4 regions of the Paenibacillus sp. P13VS genome follow, and region 4 is predicted to be linked to each of the others. Evidence: predicted binding sites of a transcription regulator. Region 4 holds the regulator's gene; each other region holds the start of a gene.
The links. Region 4 encodes Rex, which represses fermentation and respiration genes when NADH is low (regulators of the CRP and FNR family bind a similar motif). Its sites were predicted from a motif close to TTGTGAAATATTTCACAA; they were not measured.
Positions count from the first base shown of each region.

Region 1: a site for Rex is predicted at 2,126-2,143, ahead of GUA98_RS15560 (cytochrome ubiquinol oxidase subunit I). Genes of this name have one in related genera too.
Region 2: a site for Rex is predicted at 2,099-2,116, ahead of GUA98_RS14895 (formate/nitrite transporter family protein). Genes of this name have one in related genera too.
Region 3: a site for Rex is predicted at 2,946-2,963, ahead of pflB (formate C-acetyltransferase). Genes of this name have one in related genera too.

Region 1 is NZ_WYEV01000005.1:405,228-409,068, forward strand. It holds gene cydB (cytochrome d ubiquinol oxidase subunit II) at 1-642, opposite strand, end outside; gene GUA98_RS15560 (cytochrome ubiquinol oxidase subunit I) at 587-2,002, opposite strand; gene GUA98_RS15565 (hypothetical protein) at 2,389-3,681, shown strand; gene GUA98_RS15570 (glycosyltransferase) at 3,681-3,841, shown strand, end outside.
Region 2 is NZ_WYEV01000005.1:251,409-255,249, forward strand. It holds gene GUA98_RS14890 (molybdopterin-dependent oxidoreductase) at 1-785, opposite strand, end outside; gene GUA98_RS14895 (formate/nitrite transporter family protein) at 1,177-2,016, opposite strand; gene GUA98_RS14900 (DinB family protein) at 2,180-2,650, opposite strand; gene GUA98_RS14905 (FAD-dependent oxidoreductase) at 2,798-3,841, opposite strand, start outside.
Region 3 is NZ_WYEV01000007.1:254,124-257,964, forward strand. It holds gene pflA (pyruvate formate-lyase-activating protein) at 1-530, opposite strand, end outside; gene pflB (formate C-acetyltransferase) at 603-2,861, opposite strand; gene adhE (bifunctional acetaldehyde-CoA/alcohol dehydrogenase) at 3,397-3,841, opposite strand, start outside.
Region 4 is NZ_WYEV01000007.1:79,463-83,303, reverse strand. It holds gene dinG (ATP-dependent DNA helicase DinG) at 1-2,039, shown strand, start outside; gene GUA98_RS18495 (redox-sensing transcriptional repressor Rex) at 2,228-2,881, shown strand; gene GUA98_RS18490 (amidohydrolase) at 2,868-3,841, shown strand, end outside.

The DNA of each region.
Region 1 (3,841 bases), on a different contig from region 4:
CATTAATGTATTTGCCATATTCAACGCCCGTTCCCTGAGATCTCCAACGGTCCGCAAGGAAGCAAACAGCAGCCCATGAACGAGACATAACAAGGTTACACTTAGACCGCCAACAACCGTATACGGGTTGACGATGTCCAGGAATCCCGCACGCATCTGCATCTCCCCATCAATGGGCAGGCCCTTCATGAGCGTTGCAAAGACAACCCCGAACAGAAATGGCAGAAGGCTGCTTGAGACGACAATGATGATATCCCATGTTTTGCGCCAGCGCTGCTGCTTCATCTTGCTCCGGAATTCAAAAGCGTCTCCACGGCCGATCAATGCGAGTAACACAACTACAAGCGGCAGGTAAAAACCGCTGAACAAGGTGGCATACCAATGCGGAAAAGCAGCGAACATTGCGCCGCCTGCCGTGATTAGCCAGACCTCGTTTCCATCCCAGAACGGACCGATGGAGTTAATCAGGGTACGACGTTCACGATCTGATCTGGCAATCAGGCCTGTGGACATTCCCACACCAAAATCGAAGCCTTCCAAAAAGAAAAAACCGACAAACAATACAGCGATCAACAGAAACCAAAGCTCACTTAGTGACAACGGAATACCCCCCATCCATGCCGAACGGATCGGCTGATTCATCGTGTTCCTCCGGCTTATCTACGACGTGCGGACCTGCCTTGATCTCACGAACGAACAGATAGACCATGACAATGCCCAGAACCGTGTAAGCCGCCGTAAACGCAATGGTAGAGAACAGAATCTGGCCTGCGCTTACGTTAGGCGATACACTTGCTTCGGTCGTCATATATCCGAATACCGTCCAAGGCTGCCGTCCCACCTCCGTCATAATCCAGCCCGACGTATTGGCGATGAAAGGCAGGGAGATGGCAAAAACCATCAGACGCATAAACCAAGTTCCAGCTACCTCCAGCTTCTTGCGCATCGCCAGGAATGAACCGTACAGGGCGAGTACAATCATTAAACCACCCGCAGCAATCATGATACGGAAGCTCCAGAACGTCGTCCGCACTGGCGGGATGTAGTTCCCTGGCCCATATGTCTGCTGATACTCGGCATTGAGTTCCTTCATGCCTTGAACACTGCCGGAGAATTTGCTGTAGGATAGATAACTGAGCAATCCGGGAATCTTGATCTCACCGGAGTTCTCCTGTTTGTCCGGATCAATTGCTGCGATGACCGTCCACGGCGCAGGATCTTCCGTTGTTGTCCAGGTTCCTTCGCTGGCTGCCATTTTCATCGGCTGTGTCTCCACCAGATATTGCGCCTGGAAGTGTCCCGAGAATGCCACACCGAATGAGGAAACAAGACCAATGATGATGGCGATATTGAACGATTTGCGGAAAATCTCCACATCCTGCTTTTTCATCAATTTGTACGCACTGATGCCGGTTACCACGAAGGCCCCTGTCATTAATGCGCCAAAGATCGTATGCGGGAATTCAACCAGCAGCTGACCATTGGTAAGCAAGGCGAGGAAATCATTCATCTCGGCACGGCCGTTGTTAATCTCGAAACCGACCGGATGCTGCATGAATGAATTGGCTGCCAGAATCCACAGTGCGGACAAGAATGTGCCGACAAATACGAGCCAAATACAGGCCAGATGCACCTTTTTGGATAACCGGTCCCACCCGAAAATCCAGAGCCCGATAAATGTAGACTCCATAAAAAACGCCAGTAAGGCTTCAACCGCCAGTGGCGCCCCGAACACATCCCCGACAAAGCGTGAATACTCGGACCAGTTCATACCGAACTGGAACTCCTGCAGAATACCTGCCACGACCCCGACGGCAAAGTTAATCAGGAACAGCTTGCCCCAGAACTTGGCCATCGTTTTGTAAATCTCCTTGCCCTTGACTACGTACAACGTCTCCATAATGGCTACCAGCAGCACAAGACCGATGGACAGCGGTACAAAAAAGAAATGGAAGATCGTTGTGAGTGCATATTGGATACGCGATAACATAATCGGATCCATCGTTACCCCTTCTTTCTGTTTACATCGCAGTGATTTGCATTTGGCATGGAAGCTGCACCTTCGCTGTCTATCTGTCCGCCAAATACGTGATGAACGTATTGTGCCAGATTGCCTATTTTGTACATGTGACAATTATCACAATCTACGTCAGAATTGCGAAAAAAATGTGACGATGGTCACACATTGGATAAAATTCAGCCGAAATGCGGCTTATCTGCTTCGTCTATTCAGGGAAGTTGCTCATGTTTGGCACAACATGCCCATATGCTAGAGTCAGACATATCATGCGAAGTGCCTTAAGGGCTGTACATATGATGTGGAGAGATGGAACACCTCCGGAAGCGGGGGCCGAACGTTTGAATGCATTCAAAGTGAGGTGAAGACCTATGGATAAGCCCGAATGGGTACCGGAGATCAACGGGAAAACAGCGTCAACTGAGGATGACAGCAAATGTCCTCCCAATCGGTATATTCTTTTTCCCCGTAAAGGGGGATGGTCCACTTTTCCTTATCCGGACATCGCTGCCCTGCTCTCGGCCGAGGGAGAGGTCTTATATGTAAGCAGTCAGGAACGTTCTGAAGAGATGCCCCCGGCCATTTCAGTAATCACCCTGCCAGAAGCTGAGATTCTGCTCCAGCAAAATCACACCGCAGCTGTCATTGCACACCCCTACTGGCTTACAGCAGTTCAATCGATGCAACCGAAGATCAGCATTGTGCTTCTTCCCGAGCCGGCAGGCGATGAAGCAAGCTCTCCGCTGTGGGAGAGCTGCATATCCAGACTGGTTGGTACTGCCGATCTGATCGGCACGTCTTCGGAAACACGGTATATGAAACTTGCCTTTCAGGGCGTCCGCGCGGTCTGGCTGGGCGGTGAAGACAAGGCTCCGGCTGGCTCCATACACAAGGATGATCTCGAAATTCCGCTAAGAGATTATGAGCTTCTTTTTCTTCATGCCCTCAGACAAACCGTGACCGAGGCACCGGACACCATCACGCCGCTCCAGTGCAGCATGCGTGCAGACTATTACCGCCAGCTCCGTTCCAAAACGGGGCCGCATGAGACGATCTCCTTTTTGCTGGCAGCCTACGAATATTTGCTGGACGACTCCCGTGCAGCAGCATCCCTGAAGGAGGCCTTTACACATGCGATCATGAACGGGCGAAGTGACTGTGTACAATCACACTATCGGTTTCTATCGGCCATTCATGTCAAAGCAGGAGAGGTTGAATCTGCGCTGCAAGTCTATGGAATCAGTGCAGGCAGCGAACAGGAACGGCATCACTATGAACAGCTGTGCCGCTGGCTGGAGGCGGGAGAGCATCAGCTTGTGCAGGCAGAGCTGCTGCGGTTAAACGATGATTACGGTGCTGCGCTGGGGATATTGGATGCGCTTGGAGGAGAAACCGCCCGGCATTGGAAGTTCCGGATATATCAGGAGACCGAATGTGTGGAGGATGCTCTGGCTCTGGTCCATGCAGCAGATATTCAGGACCGTTCCAGCCGCAGGGATTATCAGGAGTTATCAGGGACTGCCATGGCCTTGCGGGGAGATCGTCACGGGGCAGTGCGACAGTTTCTCGAAGCTGCGATGGAGAATGAGGAAGCTCTCGCACGGATTGTGGAGATGGAACTGCTGGATCACGCTGTACAGCAGCTGCTCGGGGAGGTGCCGTGATGCTGGACCCGAAGAAGCGCACGCAGCATAATCGGGGGCTGGGCATGCAGTCTGACATTCGGACTGAAGTTCCCCCCTCCTCTTCCGAAACATTGGCAGACCATCAGATGGACTCGAAGAGCAATGAGGTGGAAAGCGAGCGTTCACGCCCCACACCTTC
Region 2 (3,841 bases), on a different contig from region 4:
CGGACATGATCACGCAGTGTCTCATGACCCACAGTGTACTTTTGCATAAAGGCCTCGTCCGTCAGGCCCCGGTCAAACAGTACATTCATCAATCCCAGTGCGAGTGCGCTGTCTGTTCCGGGGTAGAGCGGAATAAACCAGTCTCCCCATTGAGCTGTACGATTCCGGTGAACATCGATGACCACGATTTGGGCACCCTTTTTGCGGGCCTTTTCAGCCAGGACAACCTGGTGCATGTTTGTACTGACAATGTTGCCTCCCCAGACCAGAATCAGGTCCGCATGCTCCGTATCTTCGGGCACAGTTCCCCGATTGGCGCCCATCGTATATTTCCATCCGGTATTCCCGGCCGCATTGCAGATCGTTTGCTCCAGCATACTTGCACCAAGTGCATTGAAGAAACGACGGTCCATCCCGTCTACCCCAAGGATCCCCATGTTGCCGTAGAAGCTGTATGGCAGGATACTCTCGGATCCATACTTCGCGGATATAGAGCTGAATTTTCCCGTAATCTCATGGATAGCTTCATCCCAGCTTATACGTTCGAACCTGCCTTCGCCTTTTGCGCCGACACGTCTCATTGGATATTGCAGCCGCTCGGGGTGATATATCCGCTCCGCCATGTTTCTGACTTTATTACAGATGGCACCTTTCGTAATCGGATGGTCAGGGTTGCCCGCCACCTTCACGATTTTTCCGTTCTCCTTATGAAGCAGCAGGCCGCAAGTATCCGGGCAGTCAAGCGGGCAAACCGCCGGAAACACGCCATTCTCCTGATCGATCATATGTACAAGTCCTCCCCATTTAAATCTATCCTTACATCATATAATTTTGGAGGTTATGACGTAAAGAGAACAGTCATGTTTTGTGCGCTCAGGCTTGTTGCCTTTAATCTTAAAAAAAGTTTTGGCCCCATGATTCATCCTCGAAATTCAGGGGTAAATTAAAAGCAAGGCATTAGGTTAGTGTTTCCCCACTTCCTCCTCATGCCATATCATGGACCACTCCCGAAATTCGCCATGAACAGGTTTCGTTCCCCCGAACCTTGTCATGGCGAATTTATTTTGTCTGTAAAAAAAGCGATCCCATCTTCGCCGGCCTACGGTATAACTTACACCGTGACCTCATGGCAATAGGGGATCGCTTTAATATATTCAGTTGAACATGTGCGAGCGATTATGCCTGTTTGCTCCACATCGGTCTGGCTTCCGGCTCTACTGTCTGAACAACCGCTTTGACCTCGGGTTCCGCCTTCCGCAGGTACACCATCCAGTAGGCAGCAGCAACGAACAATGCACCTCCCGTCAGATTACCGAGCCATACGGGGATGAAGTTCATGATGTACTGCCCCCATGAGTAGTGCCCTTCGAAGATGGCAGCCGGAATAAGAAACATATTGGCAACCACGTGCTGGAATCCAATTGCGACAAAGGCCATGGTCGGAAACCAGATGCCGAGCACCTTGCCGCTCATCGTATCCGAAGCATAAGACAGCCACACCGCCAGGGCTACCAGCCAGTTACACCCGATTCCGGATATAAACGCCTGTAGAAAGCCGTCATGCAGCTTGTGTCCCGCCATATCCACTACCTTGGTCAGGTACACACCTTCTCCTGTGAGACCAAGTACATGCCCAAACGCATATGCCACGAATAGTGCACCCAAAAAGTTTCCGATCGTGACCAAGGTAAGATTCTTCAGCATGCGGGCTACGGACAGTTTACGGGCCAGTGTGGCGAGCGGTACTGCCATCATGTTGCCTGTCAGCAGTTCTCCCCCGCCAATCAATACCAGGATCAAGCCCACGGGGAATACCGCTGCACCGATCAGGTTAACCAAGCTGCCCCATTCCGCCGGCGCGGAGGCAATCACGCGAATATCCAGCAGGAACCCAAGCGCAATGAATGCCCCTGCCAGAAAACTGAGAACGAGTACAGAGGACACCGGATTCTGTCCTTTCTTTATCCCCGTGTTCACCGTATATTGTGCAACCTCAAGAGGTGTTTTTGCTGCCATACCATCCTCTCCTTCACTGTTCATGAACGAAATCAGCTTACATCGTTGATAAGTTCATTGTATCGCGAAGGGTTCGGCAAGTTTGTTACTTTTATCACAAAGCCTTAAAAGTCCCTTGTTCCAGCTTCCGTGCTCTCTTGCTTGAGTGCAGCTGCTTGGTTACTTATTCTGTTCCCAGGTGATGATGTTCACCAAAAATTTGCTGCAGATGGTGCTGCAGATGCTGGACGTAATCTTGTGCCAGCCATTCCATTGTAACCACACTTCCATCCGGTAAGATGCACGTTGGTGATCCCCCTGTCTCCGGCATGCTGGATAGAACACGAATGACAGACTGATTCAGACTGATCCAGAGATTTAACACCTCTTCAATCGGTGCACTGATATATTGTTGGCTCTCTACCCATTGGTCTTGATGATAAGGTGTTATAGACAATGGTTCAGTCTGATGCTGCATTTGGACAAACCGGCTTACGTTATGAAGAGCCGAATCACATAAATGACCCAGAATCTGAAGACGCGACCATTTTCCTTCCATGCGTGGTTGTACAAGTTCATTTGCATTTAGTGCAAGAAACGAACGGGATACGGATTGCAGCAGAACTTTGAGCTCGGATACTGTATCTGTAAGCATGTTGTGAACCTCTCCTTCATGTTCATATCTATTGCGGTTGACCTCTAACCTGTTGTTAAATATAGCACCCATTTCTAGAACCAACTACATCAAGTTATATAAGAAAACTGCCGCATTTCTGCGGCAGCTCTCAAATTCCTATTTATTTTAAACCATCGCTGGTGCTTTCACTTCCACAGGAGGCAAAGCCTGAAGACCAGCCGAGTTCAGGAAGTTCCATGGTTTGTTGTAATGCGGTTGGAAGAAGAAGTCGATGAAGGCGAGTTCATCTACGGTCATGTTGTTCTGAATGCAAACCGAGATCGTATTGATCGATTGCGTCAGATCGGCCTTGGACATCACTTGTGCTCCGACGATTCGGCGTGTAGCCTGTTCGCAAATGACTTTTAGCAGCAGTTTCTCAGCCGTTGGCATGAACTCCGGACGATAAGCATCTTCAAGCGTTACAGCTTCCACCACCAGCCCGTCATCTTTAGCAGATGTTTCGGTCAATCCTGTACCCGCAATATTCTGGTCGTAAATTTTAATTCCTGATGTCCCTTGTGTACCCATGTACGGCGTTGTTGGACGAACCAGGTTACGAGCTACCAATGTACCCATTCTTACCGCATTGGTTGCCAGTGGAATGTAAGAAGCCTTGCCTGTTGGATTATAGTGAATGGCACAGCTGTCACCTGCAGCGAATACGTCTTTTTGGCTTGTTTGCATATATTTGTCCACGATAATTGCGCCGTTCGGCAGCATATCCACCTGGCCTTTGAGGAGTTCGGTATTCGGACGGAAACCGATGCACAGGATTACGAGGTCTGTCTCGAATTCACCCTTCGATGTGATGACCTTCGTTACCTTGCCATTCTCTCCGGTGAATTTCTGTACAGTCTGGCCCAGTGCAAGCTTGATCCCGCGTTCAGTCAGTGTGTCCTCAATGGCATCTGTAAACTCGGGGTCCAGATATTTATTGAGAATCCGGTCCACACTATCGATCAGGGTGACTTCCTTACCGTTCATTTGGAATGCTTCAACCAGTTCAATACCGATGTACCCTGCACCGACAACGGTAACGCGTTTGGCTTCTTTGGCTTTTTCGATAATCGTATTGGAATGGTTGTAGTTTTTGCAGAGCAAGATGTTCTCCATCTCGATCCCCTCAAGTTTTGGAACGACAGGCCATGAACCTGTTGTCACGATGAG
Region 3 (3,841 bases), 170 kb from region 4:
TGCTCATCATCATGAATGCCTGGCACGTATACGTGCCGAATCCACATTTTCCGTCCATGATCCGATAGCCAGCGAGCCATCCGAAGTGTTCTCTCATTGGATTTCCCGGTAAGCTTGATATGCTTTTCATCATCGATATGTTTCAGATCCAGCATGACCAGATCCGTATGATCCAACAAGTCAAGAATACGATCAGGTTCATTGTAGCCGTTGCTGTCCAGCGTGGTGTGCAGTCCCCAGCGCCGCTTCACTTCTTTGAAGACCTGGCCGACGAAATGAGCCTGCAGCGTCGGTTCGCCTCCCGATACCGTAAGTCCGCCTCTCGAACTGCGATAATAGGTCAAGTATGGCTCGATCTCTGCGAGAACTTCCTCCACGCTCATATCCCGGCCTCCATCAAGCGCCCATGTATCCGGGTTGTGACAATATTGGCATTTCAGGTGACATCCCTGCATAAAAAGCACGAAGCGGATGCCTGGGCCGTCAACCGTCCCGAAAGTTTCGAGTGAATGAATATGTCCGTTAACCATGCTGCCTCTTCCTTTCTGTATCCGCATCCGCTGTGCGTTTATGATGGTGATCTTCTCCTGTTTACCGTGTTATTACATCGAACCGTGGAAGGTCCGGTTAATGACATCCAGCTGCTGCTCACGCGTCAGTTTGATGAAGTTTACGGCATAGCCGGATACCCTTACGGTCAATTGTGGATAGTTTTCCGGATGCTCCATGGCGTCAATCAACTGCTGACGATCGAACACGTTCACGTTCAGATGGTGAGCACCTTGACCGAAATAACCGTCCATCATGGCAACCAGATTGGATTTGCGAGTATCGGACTCTTTACCGAGCGCTTTAGGCACAATCGAGAATGTGTTGGAGATACCGTCCAGGCTGTGTTCGTAAGGCAATTTGGCTACAGAACCCAGGGATGCCAGAGCTCCTTTTTTGTCACGTCCATGCATCGGGTTGGCACCTGGAGCAAACGGTTCGCCTGCTTTACGTCCATCCGGTGTAGTACCGGTTTTTTTGCCGTAGACCACATTGGATGTGATGGTCAGTACGGATTGGGTTGGAATGGCATTGCGGTACGCTTTATGTTTGCGGATCATGCCCATGAAGCTCTCTACCAGTTCAACCGCGATGCTGTCGACGCTGTCTTCATTGTTACCGTAACAAGGGAAATCTCCTTCAATTTCAAAATCAACGGCGATTCCTTGCTCGTTACGAATCGGTTTCACTTTTGCATATTTAATTGCACTCAGGGAGTCGGCTGCAACGGACAGGCCGGCAATACCACAGGCCATGGTACGTACGATATCACGGTCATGCAGAGCCATCTCGATCCGTTCATAACTGTATTTGTCATGCATGTAGTGGATTACGTTAAGGGTATTCATGTACAGTTTAGCCAGCCATTCCATCATCGGTTTGAACCGTTTCATGACCTCATTGTAGTCCAATACTTCGCTTGTAATGGCTGGATATTCCGGTCCGACCTGTGCTCCGGATTTCTCGTCGCGTCCACCATTAATCGCGTACAGCAGTGCTTTCGCCAGGTTGGCACGAGCGCCGAAGAACTGCATTTGTTTACCGATCTTCATGGCCGATACACAGCAGGCAATCCCGTAATCGTCTCCGTAGATTGGACGCATCAGATCATCATTCTCATATTGGATAGAGCTCGTTTCAATGGACACTTTGCTGCAATACTCTTTGAATGCTTCCGGAAGTTTGGTAGACCAGAGTACGGTCAGGTTTGGTTCCGGTGCAGGTCCCAGATTGTGCAGTGTGTGCAGGAAACGGAAGCTGTTTTTCGTTACGCGTGTTTCCCCGTTCACGGACATCCCGCCGATAGACTCGGTTACCCATGTCGGGTCACCGCTGAAAAGCTCGTTGTAATCCGGTGTACGCAGGAATTTGACGATCCGCAATTTCATGACAAAATGGTCAACCAGTTCCTGAGCCTGTTCTTCAGTCAGGAGGCCTTCCTGCAGATCACGTTCAATGTAGATATCCAGGAATGAAGATACACGTCCAAGGGACATCGCAGCACCGTTTTGCTCTTTAATCGCAGCAAGGTAACCGAAGTACAGCCATTGGAACGCTTCTTTTGCCGTGGTAGCCGGCAGGGAAATATCGAAGCCATGCATTTCGCCCAGCTGCTTCAATTCCTGCAGAGCCCGGATTTGTTCGGATAACTCTTCACGCAGACGGATGACATCTTCATCAATGACATCCACTTCAAGAGCGTTCAGTTCTCCTTTTTTGGCGCGGATCAGGAAGTCCACCCCGTACAGAGCAACCCGGCGGTAATCGCCAATGATGCGGCCGCGGCCGTAAGCATCAGGCAGACCCGTAATGATGCCAGCTTTACGCGCTGCGCGCATCTCGGATGTATATGCATCGAATACACCCTGATTATGTGTTTTGCGAATATTAGTAAATATATCAATGACTTCTTGAGGCATTTCGAAGCCGTAAGCCTGACATGCATCAATCATCATGCGGATTCCGCCTGTTGGCTGAATGGAACGTTTGAATGGAGCATCAGTTTGCACACCGACGATCTGTTCTTTCGTTTGATCCAGATACCCTGGTTGGTGAGACACGATCGTTCCCGGAGTGTTTACGTCCACATCCAGTACACCGCCGTTATCGCGTTCTTTTTTGGTCAGATCAGATACGATGTCCCACAGGTCTTTGGTGTTCTGTGTTGCCCCTGCGAGAAATGCTTCATCCCCGTAATACGGAGACAGGTTGTGTGCCAGAAAATCATTCACATCCACGGATTTAGTCCATGTGCCTTTCGTAAAGTTTCTCCAGCCTGTTTGTTGTTTTACGTCTTTTTCGATCACCGACATAGTAATCCCTCCACAAATTTGGATTTCCGGACACATGACAGGGTGCAAGCAAAATCGTCTCATCTGTGCCCAGAGCCGCGATTAATGTGAACTTTTTCACATATCAGCCGGAACACGTTCTCTCTACATGGGAACCGGAACCGCGGGATGGATGTTTTTCTTACATTTTCAGTATACGTCTTGCGCGTTTCACCATCTGTGATTTTTATCACAAAGTTAGTGAACTTCCTCACTCCACCATTGCTGGATCAGGGTGAACCCCATAATTCACACTTAAACACTGCGCAGGCCAGAACAACTTCCGATCGCTGTTATCACTGGATTTTTTTCATTCCTTATTCTAATTGGGAAAATCCATTGATAAAGGCGAGCGCTTCGCTTCTTCAGTTTTTTCTGCCCTCTCCGTTATTGTGTGAATACCAAACCGTTCAACGGATCCACAAAGGATTCCGTCATCGACAAAAAACGGCAATCGGGGCTCCCCTCCCGGGGAACCCTGAACCTATTGCCTAAACCCTGCTGTTGCTATAGTTGTTTATTCAAACCGACCGTAGAAGGCATTGCGGTAAACGTCTGCCAGTTCAGTCACCAGCGGCAGTTTCGGATTGGCGGTTGTACATTGATCTTCGAAAGCACGATCGGCCAAGTAATCCACATGAGCTTCAAAGTCCTTGGCATCAAATCCGATTTCCTGGAACGATTCCTCAATACCGAGTGTTTTGTTCAGTTTGCGAATTGCATTGATGAGGCTGTTCACCCCTTCTTCTGTAGTACGTGCAGGCAATCCCAGAATTCGGGCAATTTCAGCATACCGCTCATCTGCTACAAAGTGCGAATATTTCGGGAAAGATGCAAATTTGGTCGGTTTTTTCGCGTTATAACGAATGACGTGCGGCATCAGAATTGCATTGGTACGTCCATGTGCGGTGTGATACTGTCCGCCCCATTTGTGTGCCAAGCTGTGGTTAATGCCCAGGAAC
Region 4 (3,841 bases):
TGGACGAGGAAAAGCATTTGTTAATTGAAGCAGGTACGGGTACAGGGAAATCCCTCGGGTACTTGCTGCCCGCCATATATGAAAGTGTGAAGCAGGAACGAAAAGTAATGGTTAGCACGCATACCATCAACCTGCAGGAACAGCTTCGGGAGCGGGATATTCCGCTGCTGACCAAAGTGGTACCTTTTCCGTTTAAGGCCGCCGTATTCAAAGGTCGGGGACACTACCTGTGTCTGCGGAAGTTTGAGCACAAGATCAACAAGCGTGAGTTTGCTACACCAAAAGAAGATTATTTTACAGCCGCTCAAATGATTGTATGGCTCACCCAGACAGAGACTGGAGATGACGAGGAGCTTAACCTCAGTGCACGCGGTGGGGACTTCTGGGAAACGGTACAGAGCGAATCGGAGTCGTGCCTTGGACGTTCCTGTCCGTGGTTCAGGAAGTGCTTCTACCACCGGGCGAAGCATGAAGCAGGATTGTCCGATATCGTCATTACGAATCATTCCAAATTGTTTACGGATGTAAAAGCAGCTCATCAGCTGCTCCCTGCTTATGACAGTCTTGTTATTGATGAGGCTCACCATCTCGAGGATGTGGCGGGTAAGCACTTGGGTCTTCACATGAAATACTTCACGTTGGTTCATACCCTGACCCGATTGTTTAAGGATAGTCGGAACGGTCAGCTTCCCATGCTGCGTACACAGCTGGCAGGGCATGAAAATTCGGTGCAGTGGGGCTCGGTCATTGACCAGATGTTCCCGCTTGCTGTTGAAGTCAAAGAGATGTGGGATCGTTTGAGCGATGCCTTGTTTAGCCTGCTGCCTGAGCGTAGTGATGCTTCTCCAGGAGAAACGGGGCAATTTTCCCTCAGACTGAAGCCTTCAATGAAACCGGCGAAGTGGCAGGAGCTTCAGGATTATGAAAACCAGATTTATGTTACACTGGGGGACTTGATCCGCAAGGGAGACAAGCTGCTTCTTGAAGTGAAAGAAGACCAGGACGACTATCAATCGGATAGCTTGATCACGGACATTACAGGTCTGCTTAAGGATTTGGCGACGCTCAAAGAAAACCTTCGTTTCTTCATGCGAATGGATGATGCCAAAACCGTATACTGGATGGAGGCAAGCGGCCAATTTCGCAGCAAATCACTGCAGCTGTATGCCGTTCCTGTCGATGTCAGTGCACAGTTGAAGGACATGTTCTTCGATAAAAAGAAAAGCGTTGTCCTTACTTCGGCTACGCTCTCGGTTGATAAGTCATTTCAGTTCATGATTGAACAGCTTGGCTTGCAGGAAGCAGCCGATAATAACCGTTTGCTGACGTCCATGCTGCCGTCGCCATTCCGGTATAGGGATCAGGCTTTGCTGGTCATCCCTCGTGATTTCCCAAGCGTAAAAGGCAGTGTGGGGGATGCACACTTTGTCGACATGCTTGTACGATCTCTGGCCGAAACGGCTATTGCGACAAGGGGCCGCATGATGGTGCTCTTTACTTCATACCGAATGCTGCGCCAGGTTTACGACCCATTAAAAGAAGCGCTGTCGGGTAACGATATTTCGCTGCTCGGTCAAGGCGTGGATAGTGGCAGTCGTTCCAAGTTAACACGCAGGTTCCAGGATGCAAAAGCAACCGTTCTGCTGGGCACCAGCAGTTTCTGGGAAGGGGTAGATATCCCTGGCGAGGCGCTAACCTGTCTGGCCATTGTGAGATTGCCCTTCCAGCCACCGAATCATCCGCTTGTCGAGGCGAAGAGTGAACTGCTGCAGGAACAGAAAAAGAATCCGTTTATGAAGCTGTCTGTTCCACAGGCCGTCATTCGTTTCAAGCAGGGATTCGGCAGGCTTGTTCGTACGGCCAAGGATCGGGGCATTGTCATCGTTTACGATACGCGGGTGATTGAGTCTTATTACGGAAAGTATTTCCTATATTCATTACCCGGTCCCAAAATGGAACATATGCTGACTGAACAGATGGTTCCACGGATTAGCGAATGGCTGGAAACACCAGCACAGGATGAAACTACGGCGAATTAGGGATGACTTCGTTGCGTAATAAGGGCTTCTCGCTGTAAACTTTATTAGAGTGTGATTCATTCTTGTAGCACTTTTAACTTTATATTTCATAAGGCATCTTGCATAATTTCATTCGGAGACGAAAACGGTTATGCGGGATGCTACATTTTTATTTATCTATCGTGGCCTTGGTAAGGGGGAGCAATGTAATGAAATCAGATAAAATTTCGGAAGCTGTGGTACGCAGATTGCCTGTTTACTTACGTTATTTGAGTGAACTGCATCAACGTGAGGTAGGCACGGTGTCATCACAGGAACTGGGACTACGCCTGGATCTTAATCCTGCCCAGATTCGCAAAGACCTTGCATACTTTGGGGACTTCGGTCGCAAAGGCATTGGATACGACGTATCGTATCTCATTGAGAAAATCCGTCATATCTTGAAAATTGATCAGCAAATTAATGTTGCTCTGGTCGGGGCTGGTAACTTGGGACATGCATTGTCCAACTACAATGCCTATCTGAAAGACAACATGAAAATTGTTGCTGTTTTCGATGCATACGGCCCTAAGATCGGCAGTCAGATTAACAGCTTGAAGGTACAGCCCATGAATGAACTAACGGATTCGGTCAAGAAAGATAATATTCGTATTGGCATCATCACCGTTCCGGATACCGAAGCTCAGAACGTAGCCGATCAGCTCGTGGAATCCGGCATTGAAGCGATTCTGAACTTTGCACCAACCATCTTGAAAACACCACCGCACGTCCGTATACATCATGCTGATTTTACAACGGATCTGCTTAGCCTGGCTTATTATCTGGAGAACGGAAAGGACGACGAGGAAGATGACGACAAATAGATGGGTAATTCATAACGGCAAATTTGCTGTAAACCGTGGTACGGAATGGACTGTGGTTCAAGGGTATATGGTCGTTGAAGACGACAAGATTGTGCATATTGGTGAGACACTGCCGGATGGAGATGAGAGCCTGCCAAAGGTTGATGGCAAAGGACTGGTCTTTTTGCCGGGTCTGATCAATACGCATGGTCACGCAGCCATGTCGCTTCTGAGAGGCCACGGGGACGATCTGGCCCTGCAAGTATGGCTTCAGGAGAAAATGTGGCCTATGGAGGCGAAAATGACGTCTGAGGACGTGTATTGGGGCACATCCCTTTCTGTATTAGAAATGCTGAAAGGCGGAACGACGGCATTCCTGGATATGTATGATCATATGGATCAGGTGGCAAAAGTGGTTGAACAATCTGGTATTCGTGCCGCATTGGCACGTGGTGTCATTGGTCTCTGTTCCGAAGAAGAGCAAATGCGCAAACTGCAGGAATCGGCTGCGTTTGCACGTGAGTGGAACGGACAGGCTGGTGGTCGAATTACGACGATCATCTCACCGCATGCGCCGTATACTTGCCCTCCGGATTACATAGAGAAGCTGGTACAGGTTGCACATGATCTGGATCTGCCGCTGCATACCCATATGTCGGAAACCCTTCGCGAAGTCGAACAGAATGTAACGGATTATGGTCTGCGTCCGGTGGCACATCTGGAAAAGCTCGGTTTCTTCTCTCGTCCTTCTCTCGTAGCTCACGCCGTGCATTTGAATGATGAGGAGATTGAAATTCTGGCACGCCATGATGTAGCGGTCTCTCACAATCCGGGAAGCAACCTGAAGCTTGCTTCGGGTGTTGCACGTGTTCCGGATCTGCTGAAAGCTGGAGTAACCGTATCTCTGGGAACAGACGGGCCTGCAAGCAACAACAACCTGGATATGTTTGAAGAGATGAGACTGGCTGCTTTGATTCATAA